3 regions of the Isoptericola sp. F-RaC21 genome follow, and region 3 is predicted to be linked to each of the others. Evidence: predicted binding sites of a transcription regulator. Region 3 holds the regulator's gene; each other region holds the start of a gene.
The links. Region 3 encodes LexA, which represses DNA repair genes until DNA is damaged. Its sites were predicted from a motif close to TCGAACANNTGTTCGA; they were not measured.
Positions count from the first base shown of each region.

Region 1: uvrA (excinuclease ABC subunit UvrA) is a predicted target of LexA. The motif match lies at 2,457-2,472, and genes of this name have one in related genera.
Region 2: ruvA (Holliday junction branch migration protein RuvA) is a predicted target of LexA. The motif match lies at 1,908-1,923, and genes of this name have one in related genera.

Region 1 covers NZ_JBCFYX010000001.1:958,990-963,195, forward strand. The annotation lists gene uvrA (excinuclease ABC subunit UvrA) at 1-2,427, opposite strand, end outside; gene AAG589_RS04500 (YciI family protein) at 2,570-2,866, shown strand; gene AAG589_RS04505 (TerC family protein) at 2,928-4,034, opposite strand; gene AAG589_RS04510 (TerC family protein) at 4,031-4,206, opposite strand, start outside.
Region 2 covers NZ_JBCFYX010000001.1:743,523-747,728, forward strand. The annotation lists gene pdxT (pyridoxal 5'-phosphate synthase glutaminase subunit PdxT) at 1-331, shown strand, start outside; gene AAG589_RS03450 (YebC/PmpR family DNA-binding transcriptional regulator) at 339-1,097, shown strand; gene ruvC (crossover junction endodeoxyribonuclease RuvC) at 1,221-1,811, shown strand; gene ruvA (Holliday junction branch migration protein RuvA) at 1,953-2,579, shown strand; gene ruvB (Holliday junction branch migration DNA helicase RuvB) at 2,572-3,666, shown strand; gene yajC (preprotein translocase subunit YajC) at 3,834-4,206, shown strand, end outside.
Region 3 covers NZ_JBCFYX010000002.1:1,002,348-1,006,553, reverse strand. The annotation lists gene nrdR (transcriptional regulator NrdR) at 38-595, opposite strand; gene AAG589_RS10050 (LysM peptidoglycan-binding domain-containing protein) at 698-1,036, opposite strand; gene lexA (transcriptional repressor LexA) at 1,284-2,099, shown strand; gene AAG589_RS10040 (L-lactate dehydrogenase) at 2,113-3,072, opposite strand; gene AAG589_RS10035 (ATP-dependent DNA helicase) at 3,083-4,206, opposite strand, start outside.

The sequences.
Region 1 (4,206 bases), on a different contig from region 3:
CGCCGGGAACGCGGCGAAGAACTCCGCGGCCTCCTCGATCGGCATGTCCAGGACGTCCGCGACGGTCTTGCCCTTGAAGTGCACCTCGAGGGTCTCGCGGTTGTACCGCGCGCCGTGGCACACCTCGCACGGCACGTAGACGTCGGGAAGGAAGTTCATCTCGATCTTCAGCGTGCCGTCGCCCGCGCACGCCTCGCAGCGCCCGCCCTTGACGTTGAAGGAGAACCGACCCGGGCCGTAGCCGCGGACCTTCGCCTCCTCCGTCTCCGCGAAGATCTTGCGGATCCGGTCCCAGACGCCCGTGTAGGTGGCGGGGTTCGAGCGCGGCGTGCGCCCGATCGGCCCCTGGTCGACGTGCACCACCTTGTCGAGCAGGTCCATGCCGGTGACCCGGGTGTGCCGGCCCGCCACCTGACGCGCGCCGTTGAGCTCGTTCGCGAGCACGGTGTGCAGGATCGAGTTGACGAGCGTCGACTTGCCCGAGCCGGAGACCCCGGTGACCGCCGTGAGCACGCCCAGCGGGAAGGACACGTCGATGCCGCGCAGGTTGTTCTCGCGCGCGCCCACGACCGTCACCCTGCGCTCCGGGTCGGTCGCGCGACGCTCGGCGGGCAGCGCGACGCTCCGCCGCCCGGAGAGATATGCGCCCGTCATCGATCCCTCGGCCTCGAGCAGCCCGGCGTAGTCGCCGGAGTGCACGACGCGGCCGCCGTGCTCGCCCGCCCCCGGGCCGACGTCGACGATCCAGTCGGCCGCGCGGATCGTGTCCTCGTCGTGCTCGACGACGATCAGCGTGTTGCCGAGGTCGCGCAGTCGCGTGAGGGTCTCGATCAGGCGACGGTTGTCGCGCTGGTGCAGGCCGATCGACGGCTCGTCGAGCACGTACAGCACGCCGACCAGGCCGGAGCCGATCTGCGTCGCCAGCCGGATGCGCTGCGCCTCACCGCCGGACAGGGTGCCGGCCGGGCGCTCCAGCGACAGGTAGTGCAGACCGACGTCGACGAGGAAGCCGAGCCGGGCGTGGATCTCCTTGAGCACCTCGGCCGCGATGGCGCGCTCGCGCTCGCCCAGCTCGAGCCCGTCGAGGAACTGCTTGGCCTGGTCGATCGGCAGCCGGCACACGTCCCAGATCGACTTGCCGCCGACGGTGACCGCGAGGACCTCGGGCTTGAGCCGCGCCCCCGAGCACACCGGGCACGGGACCTCGCGCATGTAGGCCTCGTACTTCTCCTTCGACCAGTCGGACTCGGTCTCCCGGTGCCGGCGCTCGAGGAATGTCACCGCGCCCTCGAAGCCCGTGGAGTACTGCCGCTCGCGGCCCCACCGGTTCTTGTAGCGCACGTGCACCTGGTGGTTGCGCCCGTACAGGATCGCGTCGCGGGCGCGCTGCGGCAGCGCGCGCCACGGCACGTCCATGGAGAAGCTCATCTCGTCGGCCAGGGCCGTGAGCACCCGCTCGAAGTACTCCGACGACGTCTGCGCCCACGGCACCACCGCGCCGTCGCGCAGGGTCTTCTCCTCGTCGGGCACGACGAGGTCCGCGTCGACCTCGAGGCGGAAGCCGATGCCGGTGCACTCCGGGCACGCGCCGTACGGGGCGTTGAAGGAGAACGTGCGCGGCTCGATCTCGTCGAGCGCGAGCGGGTGGTCGTTGGGGCACGCCCGCTTCTCCGAGAACTTGCGCACCCGCTCCAGGTCGTCGATGTCGGCGTCGACGAGCTCGACCATGACGAGCCCGCCGGCGAGGCGCAGCGCGGTCTCCACCGAGTCGGTGAGCCGTCGCTGCACGCCGTCGCGCGAGACGAGCCGGTCGACGACGACCTCGATGTCGTGCTTGAGCTTCTTCTCGAGGGCGGGCGGGCTGGTCAGCTGCACCACCTCGCCGTCCACCCGCGCGCGGGCGAAGCCCTGCGTCTGCAGCTCGGCGAACAGGTCGGCGTACTCCCCCTTGCGGCCGCGCACCACGGGCGCGAGGACCTGGTAGCGGGTGCCCTCCGGCAGCTCGAGCAGCTTGTCCACGATCTGCTGGGGCGTCTGCGAGCGCACCGGCTCCCCGCACACCGGGCAGTGCTGCGTGCCCGCGCGCGCGAACAGCAGCCGCAGGTAGTCGTAGACCTCGGTGATCGTGCCCACGGTGGAGCGCGGGTTGCGGTTGGTGGACTTCTGGTCGATCGACACGGCGGGCGACAGGCCCTCGATGAAGTCGACGTCGGGCTTGTCCATCTGCCCCAGGAACTGGCGCGCATACGCGGACAGCGACTCCACGTAGCGGCGCTGCCCCTCGGCGAAGATCGTGTCGAACGCCAGCGAGGACTTGCCGGAGCCCGACAGACCGGTGAAGACGATGAGCTCGTCACGCGGGAGGTCGAGCTCGACGTTGCGGAGGTTGTGCTCGCGGGCGCCGGAGATGACGAGGCGGTTGCTCACCCGGGCATCCTACGTCGGCGATCCGACATTCGTACAGGCGTTCTATGCCTCTCAGGGTGCCTGACCGGTCACACCCGACGGCCGGCACTCGGGGCATGGACGCCGGCGCCACCGCGTCGCGCGGTGGTGCTTGGATACCGCCATGTCCGTCTACGCCGTCACCTACGTGTACGTCTCCGACCCCGACCGCCTGGCCACGGTCCGTCCCGAGCACCGCGAGTTCCTCCGCGGCCTGCACGCGACCGGCACCCTGCGCGTGTCGGGGCCGCTCCCCGCCACGCCCGACGGCGAGCCCGGCGGCGCGCTGCTGCTCGTGGAGGCCGACGACGCGACCGAGGCGCTCGAGCTGCTGTCGGCCGACCCCATGCGCCGCGAGGGCCTGGTCGCGCATCGCGCGGCACGCGAGTTCGTGCCCGTGATCGGCGGCTTCGCGGCCTGACGGCGACCGGCGCGCGAAGGGCCCCGGACGCCTCTGCGCCCGGGGCCCTCGCTCGTCGGCGTCAGCGGCCCGAGCCGTCCCGGCCCGGGGTGGCCGACTCCGAGGCCGCGTCCTGCGTGGTGGGCTCGGCCGTCGTCGACGGCGTCGACGGCGTCGGCCCGGCCGCGGAGTCCGCCCCCTCCTGCGCGGCCACCGCGGCGGTGCGCCGGGTCTTCGCCAGGCTGGCGACCGTCGCGACGGCGATGGACCCGAGGATCACCGCCAGCGACAGCCAGATCGGGATCTCCGGCGCCCACGCGACGTGCTCGCCCCCGTTGATGAACGGGAGCGTGTTGGTGTGCAGGGCCTCGAGGATGAGCTTCACGCCGATGAAGCCGAGGATGACGGCCAGGGCGATCGGCAGGTACACGAGCCGCTCGAGCAGGCCGCCCAGCAGGAAGTAGAGCTGGCGCAGGCCCATCAGCGCGAAGATGTTCGCGGTGAACACGATGAACGGATCCTTCGTCAGGCCGAAGATCGCCGGGATCGAGTCGAGCGCGAACAGCAGGTCTGTCGAGCCGATCGCGACGAACACCACGAGCATCGGGGTGAACAGCTTCTTGCCGTCCACGACCGTGCGCACCTTCGCGCCGTCGTACTCCTTGCTCACCGGCAGCACGCGGCGCAGCAGCCTGATCGCGACGTTCTCCTTGAACTCCTCCTCGTCGTCGTCGCCCGCCACCAGCTTCACGGCCGTGTAGATGAGGAACGCCCCGAACAGGTAGAACACCCACACGAACTGCTCGAGGATCGCCGCCCCCGCGAGGATGAAGGCCCCGCGCAGCACCAGCGCGATGATGATGCCGACCATCAGCACCATCTGCTGGTGCTTCTTGGGCACGGCGAACCGCGACATGATGATGACGAAGACGAACAGGTTGTCCACGCTCAGGGAGTACTCCGTGAGCCAGCCGGCGTAGAACTCACCGGCGGGAGCGACGCCGCCCACCGCAAGCATGATCAACCCGAACACGAGCGCCAGAGCCACGTAGAACGCGACCCACAGGCCGCTCTCCTTCATGCTCGGCACGTGCGGGCGTCGGCCCACGATGGCGAGGTCGACGGCGAGCAGGACGATCAGCGCCGCGAGCGACGCCCACTCGAACCAGACCGGCAGCTCGTGGATCATGCATCTCCTTCGGAGGACGATGTCGCGCCCGCAGCGACCCGTCGGTCACGGCGGTCCTTGGCCAGGGAGGCGACGGTCGTGACGGCGAGCACCACCACGATGAACGACAGGGACAGGCTGGTCGGGATCTCGGGGATCGCCTCGATGTGCTGCCCGCCGTTGATGAACGGGA
Region 2 (4,206 bases), on a different contig from region 3:
CGTGGTGCGGCGCAACGCCTTCGGCCGTCAGGTGGACTCGTTCGAGGCGGACCTGCAGGTCGCGGGCGTCTCCGACGTGCCCGGCGGGCGTCCGGTGCGCACCGCCTTCATCCGCGCGCCGTGGGTCGAGGAGGCGGGGCCGGAGGTCGAGGTGCTCGCCCGGATCCCGGACCGCTGGGCGGACGGCTCTGCGGTGGGGCCTGCCGCCGGTAAGATCGTCGCAGCACGTCAGGGACGGCTGCTCGCGACCGCGTTCCACCCGGAGATCACGGGGGACGCGCGCGTGCACGGGTTGTTCGTCCGGATCGTTCACGCATCGCGAAGGAGTTAGTTAGCGCATGTCAGGTCACTCCAAGTGGGCCACGACCAAGCACAAGAAGGCCGCGATCGACGCCAAGCGTGGCAAGCTCTTCGCGAAGCTGATCAAGAACATCGAGGTCGCGGCGCGCACGGGCGGCGGTGACCCCGCGGGCAACCCGACCCTGTTCGACGCCATCCAGAAGGCGAAGAAGTCGTCGGTCCCGAACGACAACATCGACCGTGCCCTCAAGCGCGGCTCCGGCGAGGGCGCCGACGCCGTCGACTACCAGACGATCATGTACGAGGGCTACGGCGCGAACGGCATCGCCGTCCTCGTCGAGTGCCTCACGGACAACAAGAACCGCGCCGCCTCCGAGGTGCGCCTCGCGTTCACGCGCAACGGCGGCAACCTGGCGGACCCGGGCTCGGTGTCCTACCTGTTCTCCCGCAAGGGCCTCGTCGTCGTGCCGAAGGCGGACGGCGTCACCGAGGACGACGTCATGCTCGCGGCGCTCGACGCCGGCGCCGAAGAGGTCAGCGACGAGGGCGACGTCATCGAGGTGCTCTCCGAGGCCACGGACCTGGTCGCGGTGCGCACCGCCATCCAGGAGGCGGGCATCGAGTACGACTCCGCCGACTCGATCTGGCACCCGTCCATGGAGGTCGAGGTCGACGTCGAGGGCGCGCGCAAGATCATGCGCCTCATCGACGCGCTCGAGGACAGCGACGACGTGCAGAACGTGTACGCGAACTTCGACGCCTCCGACGAGGTCATGGCGGCCCTCGACGAGGAGTGACCCTGGCACCGCTGGTCGAGCCTGTCGCGACCTCCGCGCGGTAGTGCGAACTACCTCGCGGGATCTGGAACTACCTCGGCGAATCTCGGACTACCTCGGCCCACCCCGTGAGAGGGTGACGACGTGCGCGTGCTGGGGGTGGACCCGGGGCTGACCCGGTGCGGTGTCGGGGTCGTCGACTCGTTGCCGGGTCGTCGCGCGCGGCTCGTCGACGTGGGCGTGGTGGGCAGCGACCCCGCCGAGAGCATCGACCTGCGGCTCCTGCACATCGCCACCGGGCTCGACGAGTGGCTGGACCGGCACGTGCCCGACGTCGTCGCCGTCGAACGGGTCTTCGCGCAGCACAACCTGGGCACCGTCATGGGCACGGCCCAGGTGGCCGGGCTGGCCATGGTCGCGGCCGCGCGCCGCGGCGTCCCGGTCGCGATGCACACGCCGAGCGAGGTGAAGGCCGCCGTGACGGGCTCGGGCCGGGCGGGCAAGGACCAGGTGCAGCGCATGATCGCCCGCATCCTCGGTCTGGACGACCTGCCCCGCCCCGCCGACGCCGCGGACGCGCTCGCCCTGGCGGTCACGCACCTGTGGCGCCCGGCGGGGGCCCTGCAGGGCGGTGAGCGGAACGAGCTCACGCCCGCGCAGCGCGCGTGGGCGGCGGCCGAGCAGAACGCGCGCCGGGGCAAGCACCGGGGGGCACCGTCGCGGACCGCGCGCTGAGCCCGCTCGACCGGGCGGCGCAGAGGCGGACGACGACGGCGAGCTGTCGCCCGTGTCGCGCCCGGCGGCGTCGGCGCCGGTTGTTACAGTGACGCCTCGTACGGGTGTTCGACGGACGCCCCGGCCGACGAAAGGACCATGGTGATCGCCTCCCTGACCGGCACGGTCACGCACGTGACGCTGGAGCGGGCCGTGCTCGACGTCGGAGGGGTCGGCTACCTCGTGCACGCCACCCCCGGCACGCTCGCCGGGCTGCGGGTGGGCGAGCGGGCGCAGCTGCACACCACGCTCGTCGTCCGCGAGGACTCGATGACCGTCTTCGGCTTCGCCGAAGCCGACGAGCGCGAGGTCTTCGAGACCGCCCAGTCCGTGTCCGGCGTCGGCCCCCGCATCGCCCTGGCGATGCTCGCCGTGCTGACCCCCGACGCGCTGCGCCGCGCCGTCGCGACCGAGGACCTGGCCGCGCTGCGCCGCGTGCCCGGCGTCGGGCCCAAGAGCGCGCAGCGCCTGGTGCTCGAGCTGAGCGGCAAGCTGGGCGCGCCCGCGGCGCCAGGCGCCGACGAGGCCGCCCCGGCGGCGCCGGCCGGGGCCGGCGACCCGGCGCGCGACCAGGTGGTCGAGGCGCTCGTCGGCCTGGGCTGGGCCTCGAAGGTCGCGCAGGACACGGTCGAGCGGGTGCTCGCGGACCGGTCCGACGACGACGGCCCCGTCGACGTGGCCGCCACCCTGCGGGCGGCCCTGAGATCGCTCGGCGGCCGCCGTGGCTGAGCCGCTGGACCCGGAGTACGGGGGAGAGCGCCTCGTGACCTCGTCCGCCGACGACGTCGAGCGCGCGGCCGAGGCGGCGCTGCGGCCCAAGAAGCTGGACGAGTTCGTCGGTCAGCGCGTGGTGCGCGACCAGCTCTCGCTCGTGCTCCAGGCGGCGCTGGCACGGGACGCGTCGCCCGACCACGTGCTGCTGTCCGGCCCGCCCGGGCTCGGGAAGACTACGCTCGCCATGATCATCGCGGCCGAGCTCGGCACGTCGCTGCGGGTCACGAGCGGCCCGGCGATCCAGCACGCGGGCGACCTGGCGGCGGTGCTCTCCTCGCTCGAGGAGGGCGAGGTGCTGTTCATCGACGAGATCCACCGGCTGGCCCGCCCGGCGGAGGAGCTGCTGTACGTCGCGATGGAGGACTTCCGCGTCGACGTCGTCGTCGGCAAGGGGGCGGGTGCGAGCGCGATCCCGCTGGCGCTGCCGCCGTTCACGGTCGTGGGCGCGACGACGCGGTCCGGGCTGCTGCCCGCCCCGCTGCGCGACCGCTTCGGGTTCACCGGGCACCTCGACTTCTACGACGCCGCCGAGCTGGAGCGCGTCATCACCCGGTCCGCAGGGCTGCTCGGGGTCGACATCCAGCACGCGGCCGCGCACGAGATCGCCGGCCGCTCGCGCGGCACCCCGCGCATCGCCAACCGCCTGCTGCGCCGCGTGCGCGACTGGGCGCAGGTGCGCGGCGACGGCCGGCTCGACCTCAAGGCGGCCCGCGCCGCGCTGGAGGTGTACGAGGTCGACCCGATCGGCCTCGACCGGTTGGACCGGGCCGTGCTCGACGCGGTGTGCCGCCGGTTCGGCGGTGGCCCGGTGGGCCTGAGCACGCTCGCGATGACCGTGGGCGAGGAGCCGGACACCGTCGAGACGGTGGCGGAGCCCTACCTCGTGCGCGAGGGGCTGCTGGGCCGCACGCCGCGCGGCCGGGTCGCGACGCAGGCCGCGTGGGAGCACCTCGGGCTCGAGCCGCCGGCCGGGGCGTGGGGCGCCCCGCTCACCGGGACGCTGTTCGACGGCGCCGACGGCGACGGCGGCACACCCCAGTAGACTGGGACCGCCCCCGGCCGCCGACGGCCCCGGGCCGGAACTCGACGGGTGCCGTGCTCGTTGGGGCCCGTATGCGCAGGACCCTGCGCCCGGCGCGCCGACCGGCGCGCCCCCGACGCCCGGCTGTCGGTCGACGACCGTCGGGCAGCGACAGACAAGGACGCTCCGTGGAACTCATCATCCTCTTCGTGGTCCTCGCCGGCCTCATGTTCTTCATGAGCCAGCGGACGCGCAAGCAGCAGAAGCAGCAGGCCGAGTTCCGGTCGCAGCTGGCGCCGGGCCAGGAGGTCATGACCGGTTCGGGCCTGTTCGGCACGGTCGTGGAGGTCGACGAGGCGAACGACACCGTCACCATCGAGTCGACCCCCGGGTCGCAGACCCGCTGGCTGCGCGCCGCCATCGCCAAGCGCGTCGACACGCCGGTCGAGGAGGCCGCTGACGCGACCGACGAGACCGACGTCACAACCGACTCCGCCGCGACCGGTACGATCACCTCCGGCGACGGTCACATCGACGTCCCCGACGACCTGTCGAGCCTGG
Region 3 (4,206 bases):
GCCAAGGCATTTCGCACGGACCAGGCGCGGCGCCCGCTCAGTCCGCGGCGCCCCGGCCTGCGGTCGCGGGCTCCTCGACCGTGTCCTCGCCGACCTCTCCGGAGCCGTCGGGCCCACCGGTCTCGCCCTCCGCCGATGCCGCGCGCGCCTCGCGCTCCGCCCGCAGCGACGTGATCGCCGTCTCGAAGTCCTCGAGGGACTCGAACGACTGGTACACGCTCGCGAACCGCAGGTAGGCGACCTCGTCCAGCTCGCGCAGCGGACCCAGGATCGCCAGCCCCACCTCGTTCGCCTCGATCTCGGGGCGACCGGACGCGCGGAGGGTCTCCTCGACCTTCTGGGCGAGGACGGCGAGGTCGTCGGAGCTCACGGGCCTGCCCTGGCACGCCTTGCGTACCCCGGCCACGACCTTGTCCCTGCTGAACGGCTCCGTCACCCCGGACCGCTTGGCGACCGACAGGCTGGCCGTCTCGATCGTGGTGAACCGACGCTGGCACGCGGGGCACTGGCGCCGACGACGGATGGACGAGCCGTCGTCGGACGTGCGCGAGTCGATGACTCGCGAGTCCGCGTGGCGGCAGAACGGGCAGTGCATCCTGGTCTCCTGCGCTCGGCTCCGGACCGGCGCCCGGCTGCCCGTCAAGGTAAGCGGCGGGCGACCGTCCGCGCAAGCAGGATCCACCGCGGCGGCACGCCGTCACTCCTGCGGGAGCAGCACCACCTGGCCGGCCTGGAGCTCGGCCGTCGGCAGGTCGTTGAGCTCGCGCAGCTCGGCGACGACGTCGCGCAGGTCCTCGCCCGCACCGCGCACCGACTGCGCGTACTGCCAGAGCGTGTCGCCCGGCGCCACCGTCTGGAGCCGGACCTCCACGCCCGCGCCCGGCGCCTCGGCCACGGCGCGCTGGCCGACGAGCCCCGCGCCCACGAGCACGAGAAGGACGAGCGCCGCGATCACGACCCGGCCCCTACGGGTGAGCCGGAGCCCCCCGAGGCCGAGGAAGCCGCGGGCGTCGCTGGTGCTGTGCGCGTTCTGCATCGTCCTGCCTCCGGTCCCGTGGCGCCGCGCGAGGCGAGCCGCCTCGTCGAACACCCGTTCGTCGAACACCTGTACGTCGAACTGCTGTACTAGGTGTACCACGTCGGGGCGACACGGTCGAGGCCTGATCGAACAGATGTTTGATGTCGGCCCCGAACTGGCCTAGAGTGGCCGACAGCGCGATGGAAGGTTTGTCGGATTTCATCGGCCCGCCCGCGGGCCGCGCCCCTGGAGGACGGAGAACGCGATGACCAGCGGACGGGACCAGGCCCCGGCGTCCACGACGGCGGCGACGCCGTGGTCGACCCAGGACGAGACCCCCCAGGACACGGCGGGGAGCTCGACGACCGCGCTGGCATCGGTGAGCGAGCTGTCGCCGTCGGCCGACCGCCTCACGCCGCGTCAGCGGCGCGTGCTCGAGACCATCCGCACCTCGGTCGAGGCGCGCGGCTACCCGCCGACGATGCGCGAGATCGGCGAGGCCGTCGGCCTGGCGAGCCCGTCGTCGGTCAAGCACCAGCTCACCACCCTCGAGCGCAAGGGCTACCTGCGCCGCGACCCGAACCGGCCGCGAGCGATCGAGGTGGTCGATCCCGAGACCCCGGCGGCGGGCGAGGCCGGCCCCGAGGGCGGCGCGACCGGGTTCGTCGCCGGCTCGGTCGCCGCGTCGGACGCACAGCCGGCGGAGGCACCGTCCTACGTCCCTCTGGTCGGCCGGATCGCCGCCGGCGGCCCGATCCTCGCCGAGCAGGTCGTCGAGGACGTGTTCCCGCTCCCCCGGCAGGTCGTCGGCGACGGCGACCTCTTCCTCCTCAAGGTCGCGGGCGACTCGATGGTCGACGCCGCGATCTGCGACGGCGACTGGGTGGTCGTGCGCAGCCAGCCCGTGGCCGAGAACGGCGAGGTCGTCGCCGCGATGATCGACGGCGAGGCCACGGTCAAGACGTTCAAGCAGGCCGACGGGCACACCTGGCTGCTGCCGCAGAACGCCGCCTACTCCCCCATCCCGGGCGACGAGGCGCAGGTGCTCGGGCGGGTCGTCGCCGTGCTCCGCAGCCTCTGACGGTTCGGGCCCGTCAGAGGCCGAGCCGGGCCTGCACGGCGCGCATGCCGTCGGCCGACGCGCGCAGGCCGGCGATCTCCTCGTCCGAGAGCGGGGTGTCGATGGTCTCCGCCACGCCGCGGCGGTCGACGAGCGAGGGCACGGACAGGCAGACGTCGCTGATGCCGTAGAAGTCGTCCAGGCGTGACGACACGTTCATCACCCGGTGCTCGTCGTTGAGCACCGCCTCGATGATCCGGGTCGCCGCCAGGCCGACGGCGTAGTTCGTCGCCCCCTTCCCGGCGATGACCCGGTAGGCCGACTCGACGACGTCGGTGGCGATCTGGTGCCGGGCGGGCTCGTCCAGCGGCGGACGCCCCCGGAACGGGCGCCAGTCCAGGAGCGGCACGCCGGCGATCGTGGCGGAGCTCCACAGCACGATCTCCGAGTCGCCGTGCTCGCCGGCGATGTTCGCGTGCACGTTCCCCACGGCGACCCCGCAGTGCCGGGCCAGCGCGTCACGCAGCCTCGAGGAGTCCAGGACGGTGCCGCTGCCGAACACCCGGCCGCGGGGCAGGCCGCTGATCTCCTGCGCCGCGTACGTGACGACGTCCACCGGGTTGGTGACCATGAGGTACACCGCGTCGGGGGCGACCTCCAGGAGCCCCGGCAGGATCGACCGGGTGAGGCCGACCGTCGCCTCGGCCAGGTCGAGGCGGCTCTGCCCGGGCTTCTGCTTGGCCCCGGCCGTCACCGCCACGATGTCGGCGCCGCGGCAGACCTCGACGTCGTCCGAGCCCTCGATCTCCGCCTGCGGGATGAACATGCCCCCGTGCCGCAGGTCGAGGACCTCCGCCTCCACCTTCGCCCGGTTGACGTCCAGGAGGGCGACGGACCGCGCCGCGCCCCGGGCCAGTGCCGCGTACGCGAGGGTGGAACCCACCGCTCCCGCCCCGACGATCGCGAGCTTGGTCGTCCTGCGTGTCTCGTCCACGGCCCCCACGCTAGGTGTCGAGACGCCGGAGCGCAGCGCGGACGAGCTCGCCGTCCGTGGTCGGCCAGAAGTCCGGCATGGAGCGGGTGAGGAACGACCCGTACCGCGCCGTCGCGAGCCGGGGGTCGAGGACGGCCACGACGCCGCGGTCCTCCCCCGTGCGCACCAGCCGCCCTGCTCCCTGCGCCAGCAGCAGCGCGGCATGCGTGGCCGAGACCTGCATGAAGCCGTTGCCGCCCGCCTGCTCCACCGACCGGGCCCGCGCCGCCTTGACCGGGTCGTCCGGCCGCGGGAACGGGATCCGGTCCACGAGCACCAGCTGACAGCTCGGGCCGGGCACGTCGACGCCCTGCCACAGGGAGAGGGTGCCGAACAGACAGGTCGGCGGGTCGGCGGCGAACGCCTGCACCAGCGTCGGGAGCTGGTCGTCTCCCTGGCACAGCACGGGGACGTCCAGCCGCTCGCGCATCGCCTCCGCCGCGGCCAGCGCCGCCCGGCGGGACGAGAACAGCCCCAGCGTCCGCCCGCCGGCGGCCTCGATCAGCCCGGCGATCTCGTCGAGCTGGGCGTCGGTCGTGGGCTCGCGACCGGGCGCGGGCAAGTGCCGGGCCACGTAGAGGATCCCCTGCCGGGGATAGTCGAACGGGCTGCCGACGTCGAGCCCCGCCCAGTCCGCGGTCTCGTCGGAGCCTCCCGAACCCGCCAGTCCGAGCGACCGCGCCACCGGGTCGAAGGTGCCGCCGAGGGTGAGGGTCGCCGAGGTGAACACGCCCGTCGCCTCGCCCAGCAGGTGCGTGCGGATCAGCCCCGCCACCGCCAGCGGCGCGGCGTGCAGCCGCGTCACGCCGTCGCCGGCCCAGGGCGCGTTCTCCGGCGGGCGCGAGCACCACAGCACGTCCGCGGTCGTGTCCTCGGCCGCCATCCGCTCCGCGACCTCGAAGAGCTGCAGGACGGCGGACTGCGCCATCTTCATCCCCGCGTCCGGGGCCTCCTGCTTGCCCGAGCCCTGCGGCTTGAGCCGCGTGAGGAGCTCGCGCGCGGCGTCGCGCACCGCGGCCACCGCGGCGCGCAGGTCGTCGGGCAGGCCGAGCGGGAACCGCTCCGCGGGCGCGGTGGCCAGCAGGCTGCCCAGCC